Regions from separate parts of the Alteriqipengyuania sp. genome, predicted to be linked through region 3. Evidence: predicted binding sites of a transcription regulator. Region 3 holds the regulator's gene; each other region holds the start of a gene.
What was found. Region 3 encodes LexA, which represses DNA repair genes until DNA is damaged. Its sites were predicted from a motif close to GTTCCNCNCTTGTTCT; they were not measured.
Positions count from the first base shown of each region.

Region 1: recA (recombinase RecA) is a predicted target of LexA. The motif match lies at 1,844-1,859, and genes of this name have one in related genera.
Region 2: ACEQXE_RS02930 (putative DNA modification/repair radical SAM protein) is a predicted target of LexA. The motif match lies at 1,423-1,438, and genes of this name have one in related genera.

Region 1 is NZ_CAXQBM010000077.1:21,789-25,065, forward strand. It holds gene ACEQXE_RS12115 (response regulator) at 1-1,807, shown strand, start outside; gene recA (recombinase RecA) at 1,936-2,997, shown strand; gene alaS (alanine--tRNA ligase) at 3,167-3,277, shown strand, end outside.
Region 2 is NZ_CAXQBM010000016.1:35,978-39,254, reverse strand. It holds gene ACEQXE_RS02945 (amino acid permease) at 1-340, shown strand, start outside; gene ACEQXE_RS02940 (pyridoxamine 5'-phosphate oxidase family protein) at 405-887, opposite strand; gene ACEQXE_RS02935 (hypothetical protein) at 978-1,292, opposite strand; gene ACEQXE_RS02930 (putative DNA modification/repair radical SAM protein) at 1,441-2,682, shown strand; gene ACEQXE_RS02925 (UdgX family uracil-DNA binding protein) at 2,679-3,277, shown strand, end outside.
Region 3 is NZ_CAXQBM010000057.1:31,912-35,188, forward strand. It holds gene ACEQXE_RS08745 (molybdopterin molybdotransferase MoeA) at 1-870, shown strand, start outside; gene lexA (transcriptional repressor LexA) at 949-1,638, shown strand; gene ACEQXE_RS08755 (ComEC/Rec2 family competence protein) at 1,632-3,277, opposite strand, start outside.

The sequences.
Region 1 (3,277 bases), on a different contig from region 3:
CGGCACGGTGCGCGCAGCATCGTCCGATTTCGCCGAGCGCGCCACTGGCGATGCATCGGCCACGCTGGCGGGCCGCGAGTTTGCCGATTTCCTGCGTCTGGACGAGCGCGAGCGGATATTTTTCGCGCGCACGGGGCGGGAGGGCGATTCGTTCCAACTCATCCACGTCTCGCTCAACGATCTGGATGACGACTGGGCTGCCGAGCCGCAGGACGCGCCCTCGCTGATGCTGCTGATCGAGGCGCATGCGCCGATGGCGGACAATACGGGCGGCGATGCGACACCCAAGCTGGAAGCCTTGATCGAAGCCTTGCCGCTGGGCCTCGCCATGACCGACCGCGACGGGCGCTTCCTCTTTGCCAACCCGTCCTTTCTGCGCGCGATCGGGCGGCCCGACCAGGGCTTACCGACATTCCCGTCCGATCTGGTCGTGCGCGAAGACAAGAGCGCGATCTCCGACGCGGTCCGACGTTTCGGCAAGGGAGGCATCGCCAGCGGAGACGTGGCGGTGCGGCTGGCATCTTCGCCCGATGAGCCGGTCTCGCTCGGCCTTGCAAGCATGCGGGGGCTGGGCGAACCTGCAGTCCTGCTGACGCTGGCCGACAAGAAGGAAGATACCGAGCTCAAGCGTCAGATGGCGCAGGCCACCAAGATGCAGGCCATCGGCCAGCTGGCGGGCGGTGTCGCGCACGACTTCAACAACGTGCTCACCGCGATCATCGGCTATTGTGACCTCATGCTGCTGCGCCACATGCCGGGCGACAGCGACTATGACGACATCCAGCAAATCCGCGCCAATTCGAACCGTGCGGCCAGCCTGACCCGGCAATTGCTCGCCTTCAGTCGCCAGCAGACCTTGCGGCCCGAAGTGGTCCAGCTGCCCGATGTCGTCTCGGAGGTCAGCCAGTTGCTGAAGCGACTGTTGGGCGAGAAGATCGAACTGCGCGTGCGGCACGATCGCGATCTTGGCCCCGTTCGTGCAGATCCGGGCCAGCTCGAACAGGTGATCGTAAACCTCGCGGTCAATGCGCGCGACGCAATCGCAGCGCAGGGCGACGGCACGGGCACTTTGGTGATGTCGACCCGCAAGGTGACCGTAAAGGATACCCGCGCACACGGGCCGGATATGCCGCCGGGCGATTATACCGCGCTGATCGTTCGCGATACGGGTGGCGGAATTCCGCAGGCGGTGCTCGGCAAAATCTTCGATCCCTTCTTCACCACCAAGGAGCAGGGGAAGGGCACCGGGCTGGGCCTGTCGACCGTCTACGGCATTATCCGCCAGTCGGGCGGTCATATCAGCGCAGAGAACGTGGGGCCGAGCGAGGGGCTGGGCGCGGGCGCGTGCTTCGCGATCCACCTGCCGGTACATCATGGCGCCCCGGCGGGCGACGAAAAGCGTCCCGACGCAGAGGAACCCGCGCGCTCATGGTCGAGCGGTGGGCGCGTGTTGCTGGTCGAGGACGAGGACATGGTTCGCGCAGTGGCCGAGCGGGCACTGGTGAGAGCGGGCTTCACCGTCTCCGCGCAACCCGACGGCGAGGACGGACTGGCCGAAATCGCTAATGGCGGCGCGTTCGACCTGATCGTTTCCGACGTGGTGATGCCGGGCATGGATGGGCCCGCGATGGCGCGCGCCATCCGCAAGCTGCGGCCCGACATCCCGATCCTCTTCATGTCGGGCTATGCCGAGGAAACCTTGCGCAGCGAAATCGACATCGACAACATGCATTTCATCGCCAAGCCATTCAGCGTGGAACAAATATCGCGCAAGGTGGGCGAGGTGTTGAGCACAGCAAAGGCCTGAATTTTCGTGTTTTTCGCTCTGACTGGAAAAATAATCGTTCCCCCCTTGTTCTAGTAGAACAGAAGCGGTACATACTCCTCATGTCGAAAAGGCGAGTCCGCCCCTAGGCACTGGAAGGAGAGCGTGCGATGGCTGCGAAACTGAAGCTGGTAGACGACAAGGAAAGCAACGTGGACCGTCAAAAGGCGCTCGACGCCGCGCTCGCACAAATCGATCGCGCGTTCGGCAAGGGTTCGGCGATGAAGCTGGGCTCGAAGGAAGCAATGAATGTCGAATCGATTTCGACCGGCTCGCTCGGGCTCGACATCGCGCTGGGTATCGGCGGCCTGCCCAAGGGCCGCGTGATCGAAGTCTACGGGCCGGAAAGTTCGGGCAAGACCACGCTCGCCCTGCATGTGATTGCAGAAGCCCAGAAGGCGGGTGGCACTGCCGCTTTTGTCGATGCGGAGCATGCGCTCGACCCGGTCTATGCCCGCAAGCTGGGTGTGGACATCGACGAACTGATCGTCTCGCAGCCCGATACGGGCGAGCAGGCGCTCGAAATTACCGACACGCTGGTCCGCTCGAATGCGATCGACGTGCTGGTGGTCGACTCGGTGGCCGCGCTGGTCCCGCGTGCCGAAATCGAAGGCGAGATGGGCGATAGCCATGTCGGCCTGCAGGCACGCCTGATGTCCCAGAGCCTGCGCAAGCTGACCGGGTCGATCAACCGTTCGAAGTGCATGGTCATCTTCATCAACCAGCTGCGGATGAAGATCGGCGTGATGTACGGCAATCCGGAGACGACGACCGGGGGCAATGCGCTCAAGTTCTACGCCTCGGTCCGGCTCGACATCCGCCGCACCGGCCAGATCAAGGATCGCGACGAGATTATCGGCAATTCGACCCGGGTGAAGGTGGTCAAGAACAAGGTCGCACCGCCGTTCAAGCAGGTCGAATTCGATATCATGTACGGACAGGGTATCTCCAAGATCGGCGAGATCCTGGACCTGGGTGTGAAGGCCGGCCTGGTGGAGAAGTCCGGTTCGTGGTTCTCCTACGACAGCACCCGGATCGGGCAGGGCCGCGAGAACGCGAAGACCTTCCTGAAAGAGAATCCCGAGCTTTGCGACCAGTTGGAGGCTGCGATCCGCGGCAAGACCGACGATGTCGCCGAGGAGATGATGGTCGGCCCTGACGCGGAGGACTGATCGCTTCTTCTCAAGCGGGTGCTTGCGATGCGCCCGGGAACCCGGAAAGCCGGTTGCGGCCCTTCACCCCGAAGGCATCGCAACCGGCTTTTCCGTTTGGCGCGCCCTTCAACTATCCGTGCCGTGAAAGCTTGTCGCCCAGCCCCTTCTTGCCTAACTCGCAACTGATATGACGAGCACAAACGATATCCGCCGGACTTTCCTCGAATTCTTCGAAGGCAAGGGGCATGCGCGCGTCTCTTCGGCACCGCTGGTTCCGCATAACGACCCGAGCCTGATG
Region 2 (3,277 bases), on a different contig from region 3:
TAAGCTGGCCGATATCTCCAACGCGGGCACTCTTTATGCCTTCATGATGGTGGCTATTGCGCTGCTGGTGCTGCGCCGGCGCGATCCTGCGCGCAAGCGCGCGTTCCGGGTGCCTGCGGCGTGGGTGATCGCGCCGCTCACGATGGCGGGTTGCGTATTCCTGTTCCTGAACCTGCCATACGACGCGATGCTGTTCCTGCCTGGGTGGGGCCTGATCGGGATCGTGATCTATTTCGCCTATAGCCGTTCCCGCAGCCATCTCGGGCGCGGAATAGTCGAAGTGGTGGACGATGTGGCGGGCGATGCCACGATGGTCCCGATCGACCCGCCGCCTGCATGACGTAGAAAGGGGGCGCGGCCTTCGCAGGTCGCGCCCCTTTTATGTGCTAGTGGGGTAATCCGGCCTAGAGCGCGGTTTCCTTGACGTGATCCTTCTCTGCATCCTCGTGCACATTCATGCCCAACGCCATCTTGGCGACGTCTAGCACGCCCATATCACCGTCCCAGATCTCGGCCTCGCCAAGGTCCATCCGCAGGAAGACGATATCTGGATCGTCCTTGCCGCCATCGTACCAGGCCTTCACGAAATTGTTCCAGAAGTGGTCGAAGCGTTCCTGGCTTTCTTCCCTCACCAAGGTGCCGTGGAAGCGGGCGAACATCATATCCTTGCCCTGGAAAGTCGCGGTGACAGGGCCGAGGCGGACGAAATCGCTCTTGGTATGGGTGAAGAACCAGATCGCGCTATCGGCATCCTTGTCCAGCTGCGGGGCCATGGGCACCGCGCTGTCGGACACACCATCCAGCTGCAGGAAGATGTAGGGGCGATCGGCCAGTTCGGCCCAGAATTTCTCTTTGAGTTCCGCGGCCTTGCCGTCTTTGTAACGCATGTGTTTTCTCCTTCGCGGAGAGAACGAGCGACAGGCCGGGTTTGTTTCGTAAAGAGGCGCTATCTCGCCGCCATCGCGGGAAAATAGGCGTCAGGACCCCGCGAAAGGCGTCCCGAAAATGCCCACCGCCAGTTCGGCCCAGACCAGCACCAGCGCGACCAGGATCGCGAGCACCGCGGCCACACAGAATGTCGGGCGCCCGATCAGCCGGATTGCGAGCTCGATCGCCAGCGCGGTCGCGCCCAGCAGCACGGCAGCCACGCCGAAATCGAAGGGTGTCCAATGAACCTCGCCGGTGAACTGCATCGCCAGCAACGGGGCAATGAGAATGGCGACGACAGAACCCCACAATGCCACCCGCCACAAGCGGTTGGTCAGGCCCGAGGTGATCGAAAGATCGTCCATATTGCCTCTCCTCCGATAACATCATGCGTCATCGAGATGACAGTTGCAAGATCGCAATGGGGGTTGTGCATAAGTCCAAGTTACTGAATTGCAGATTTTTCTTCACGGGGGGCTAGGCACGGAAGGGCAGGGAACATATAAAGAACGGATGGCAAATGCCCCGATCCTCGACCGGCTCAAGATCCTTGCCGATGCGGCCAAATATGACGCGTCCTGCGCATCGTCTGGCACCGCGAAACGCAACAGCACGAAGGGCGGGATCGGTAGTACCGAAGGCATGGGCATCTGCCATGCTTATGCGCCGGACGGGCGGTGCATCAGCCTGCTGAAGATCCTGCTGACCAACCACTGCATCTTCGATTGCCACTACTGCATCAACCGTAAGAGCTCGAACGTGCGGCGCGCGCGTTTCACCCCGCAGGAAGTCGCGGACCTGACGCTCAGTTTCTATCGCCGCAATTATATCGAGGGACTGTTCCTCTCTTCGGGCATCATCAAGAGCAGCGACCATACAATGGAAATGATCGTGGAGGCTGCGCGGATATTGCGCGAGGAGCACGATTTCCGTGGCTATATCCACCTGAAGACGATCCCCGAGGCCGACCCGGAGATCATCCATCGCGCCGGGTTCTATGCCGATCGCGTCTCGATCAATGTCGAGTTGCCGACCGATGCGGGGCTAACGCGCCTTGCGCCGGACAAGGACGCGCGGCAGATCGAAGGCGCGCTGGGCAAGACGAAGGACGATATCGTCGAGGCAAAGGACGCGAAAAAGCGTTTCAAGCACGCGCCGCGCTTTGCGCCTGCCGGCCAGTCCACCCAGATGATCGTTGGCGCAGATGCGGCAAGCGATGCGGATATCGTGGGACGGGCAAGCCGGTTGTACGACAATTTCGGCCTGCGCCGCGTCTATTATAGCGCCTTCTCGCCGATCCCCGATGCTTCGGCCGTGCTGCCGCTGAAGCGCCCTCCGCTGATCCGCGAGCATCGCTTGTACCAGTCCGACTGGCTGTTGCGGTTTTATAATTACCGCCCGCAGGAGATTATGCAGGCAACCGAAGCCGACGGGAACCTGCCGCTCGATATTGATCCCAAGCTCGCCTGGGCGCTGAAATTCCGCGAACGCTTCCCGGTCGACGTGAACCGCGCGAGCAGGGAAGACCTGCTGCGCGTGCCGGGGCTGGGGGTGAAGGCGGTGCAGCGCATCCTCGCCTCGCGCCGCCACCGCACCCTCAGGCTGGACGATGTGGCTCGGCTGACCTTCTCGATTGCCAAGGTGCGGCCCTTTATCTGCACGGTGGACTGGCGGCCGACGCGACTGACGGATCGCGCGGACCTGCGCACGCTATTGGCACCCAAGACCGAGCAGCTGGAGCTGTTCGCGGCATGACGGCGATGCAAAACGTCAGGGCTCAAGCGCATTACGTGGTCCAGCTGCCGCGCAGCGACGACTTTGCCTTCTGGCGAGAGCGGGCGCGTGCGTTGATCCAGTGCGATATCCCGCCAGAAAGGATCGCATGGGTGGAGCCGGGCGGAACCGACGATCTTTTTTCTAGTAGCGGCACGCGTTTGCCCGAACCACCCGCCAATGCGCCGCCTGTTCGCGCCGGCAAGCGCTACCTTAGCCTCGCGAAGAACGCCGCGCTGCATAGCGACCCGAACCGCTTCTCGCTGCTCTATCGGCTTCTCTGGCGGCTCCAGCGCAATCCGCGGATCATGGAGGATAAGGCCGATGTCGATGTGCGCCGCGTGGAGGAACTCGACAAGAATGTCCGACGCGACAGCCACAAGATGCACGCCTTCGTGCGCTTCCGGCAGGTCGAAGAGGCGGATGGGGTGGATCATTACGTCGCCTGGTTCGAGCCCGAGCATCACATCCTGCGCGCCAATGCGGGCTTCTTCATGCGGCGCTTTGCCAGCATGCGCTGGTCGATCCTGACGCCGCAGGGGACGCTGCACTGGGATGGCGAAACGATGCGCGAAGG
Region 3 (3,277 bases):
GACGGCACGCTGCATGCTCTTGAACCGCCTCGTACAGACTACATCCGGCGGGCCGGGCTGGACTTTGCGAGCGGCGATGCCTTGCTGGATCGGGGTACCCGAATGGGGCCCGCGCAGATCGCGCTCGCCCGAGCGGGCGGCTGCGACAGCGTGGTTGCGTACGATTCGCCACGCGTCGCGATCATCGAGTGCGGAGACGAGTTGTCGGAGAATCCGGCAGCCTGCGGGTCTCACAAGATACCGGCTGTCAACGGCGCCATGCTGGCGACGATGGCGAAGAATGCTGGCGGCCTCGCGAAACCGTTTGGCCCGGTATCCGACAATATGGCGGCGCTCGTCGGGGCGATAGAGGAAGCCAGCGAAGGCAATGCGATGATCGTGGTTTCGGGGGGCGCATCGGTCGGTCCGCACGATCTTGTGAAACCGGCGTTGGAGGCGGCTGGTTTCACGCTCGATTTCTGGCGTATCGCGATCAAGCCGGGCAAGCCGCTGCTGGTGGCAACACGCCCCTCGCGGAATGGGGGCGACACGGTTGTTCTGGGCCTTCCGGGCAGCCCGGTGTCGAGCTTCGTCACCGGCTTCTTCTTCATGGTGCCGGCGTTGCGCAGGCTGGCAGGCGCAATCCACTGCCTGCCTCAGGCGGTGCCGATGCCGCTCGCTGCACCATTGCCGGTTGGCGGTACGAGGCGCGAGTTCCTGCGTGCTGAAATTGGAAGCGATGGCGTATGTCCTGCCGAGGTGCAGGACAGTTCTGCGCTTGTGCCGCTGGCGCGCGCGCAGGTGCTGGTCGATCGGCCCGCGAATGTCGGAGCGGTGGCGGCGGGGACGTTTGTTCCATGTTATCCGCTCGAAAATGGCGCAATCGCTTGACTTGCAAAATCGGGTTGCCTAATTGTTCCGCATTCGTTCGCATGTGTGTGCGAACAGGCAGTGCGGAGAAGAAGCTCTATGTTGACCGCGAAGCAGCATGAATTGCTCCGGTTCATCCATGATCGACTGGAAGACACCGGCATCTCGCCCTCTTTCGAGGAGATGAAGGATGCGCTCGACCTCAAAAGCAAGTCTGGCGTGCACCGGCTGATCTCTGCGCTGGAGGAACGCGGCTTCATCCGTCGCCTACCCAACCGGGCGCGGGCGCTGGAAGTGCTCAAGATGCCCGACAGCGCGGTAGCGGGGGCTACTCCGAAGCCTGCCAACGACATCGGGGCGCAAACGGCCAAGGTGCCTGCGCGCATGCCCGAAGCGGCGAACGACGTGATCGATATTCCGCTACACGGGCGTATCGCCGCCGGTGCCCCGATAGAGGCGCTGGAAGACCACCAGAGCCTGCCCGTGCCTGCAGCCCTGCTCGGCCCGGGCGAGCACTTCGCGCTGGAAGTTTCGGGCGACTCAATGATCGAGGCGGGAATTTTCGACGGCGATTATGCGCTGATCCGCCGTGCGGATTCCGCCCGCGATGGCGATATCGTGGTCGCGCTGGTCGAAAATGCCGAAGCAACGCTAAAGTACCTCTGGCGCGATGGCGGCGGCAGGGTCCGGCTCGATCCCGCCAATGCGAGTTACGAGCCGCAGGTTTACGACGCGCGCAGCGTGCAGGTTCAGGGCAAGCTCGCAGGACTGCTGCGCCGCTATCACTGATCGGGTTTGCGAGGCTCAGGTTTGGGCGCGGGCTCGGGTTCGCGCCTCACACCACCGGCACCGTGCCACCATCCATGCGCGCCCTGCCCCTGCGCGACGGTCTGCACCTCGCGGTCCGGCAGGCGGATCGCGAGCCCGCCGGTCTGCTCCAGCATCCGTCGGTCGGCCTTGAGCCAGCGCGGTCGGCAGCTGCGCGGTAGCCAGCGGTCCGCCACCACGATGTCGACCCGTGCGCAAGCGGCGGCAAGGTCCCGCTCGGTCACATAGTCGCGCCCCTTCGCGAGCAGCAGGGTATATGCCCGCCCTTCTCGCCGGATCGTCGCGACACAGAACTCGCCGCTGCACTGGGCACCCGGCCAGCTCGCCAGCGGTACGGGGGGAGCATCCAGCGCGCCCAGTTCGGACAGCGTATCGCTCGCATAGGAGGACCGGCTCTCCCGCAATGTCAGCAGCTCGCCATCTTCGACGATGCCGACATGGCGCCCGTCGCGCGATATCAGCACATCGGGCCGTGGCGTTGCGATGGTCAGCATGGTCGCGACCGCGACCGGTGCGAAACCGGCGAAGCGGGCGCGTCCGCCCCACAAGGCCAGCCACAATCCACCGGCAACGAAGAGGAAGAACGCGAACCCGCCCATATGCGGCGCCAGCTTGACCGCACCGGGTCGGCTCGCGGTGAAATGCGCAATGGCAAGCAGCAGGTCGAGCGACTTGCCCACCAACCACCAGACGGGCGCGCCCAGCCCCACCAGGTCTGCCACCAGTGCCAGCGCTATCAGTGGCATGGAGATGAAGGTCACCAGCGGAATGCCGACCATGTTGGCAAGCGCGCCATAGAGCCCCGCGCGATGGAAATGGAACAGCACTATCGGCATCAGCGCAATCTCGATCACCAAGCCGGTGACCAGCAGCATCGCCCCACCGCGCAGCGGGCGCATCCACCATGCCTCTTCTCGCGGTGCGAGAAAGGCGCGCACCGGCGCGCTGTTGTGAAGCGCGACGATGGCCAGCACGGCGGAAAAGCTCATCTGGAAGCTCGGCCCCGCAACGCTCTCCGGCCACAGCAGCAACACGAAACCCGCCGCCACTGCCAACAGGCGGAAGGTCAGCGGCTCTCGCCCGAGTGCCAGCGCGACCAGCACCAGCACGGCAGCCGCACAGCTGCGCACGGTCGGCACTTCCGCTCCGGTCAGCAGCGTGTAACCCACACCCGCCAGCGCGCCGACCGCCGCCGCAACCACCGGCAGGCGCACCCGCAAGGCCAGCCATGACCACAATGCGAGCAGCTTCAATGCCAAGAAATACGCCGCCGCGATCACCGCACTCACGTGCAGCCCGCTGATCGAGAGCAGGTGGGTGAGGCCCGCATCGCGCATCGCATCCTCGTCCGCTTCGGCAATCGCGCCGCGATCCCCGCTGGCAAAGGCCGCGGCGATGCTTCCTGCCGAGCCGTCCAGGTGCGACCGGACATGGGCCGAAAGATCGCGCTGCACCGCCGCGATCCCGCCCCACCCTGCCGGTGCAGGCTCCACCACCTCCACCGGCCCGACTGCCGATCCGGTCGCTGCCAGGCCCTGGAACCACGCCGTTCGTGCAAAATCGTAGGCGCCCGGAACGAGCGGCGGCGCAGGCGGCATCA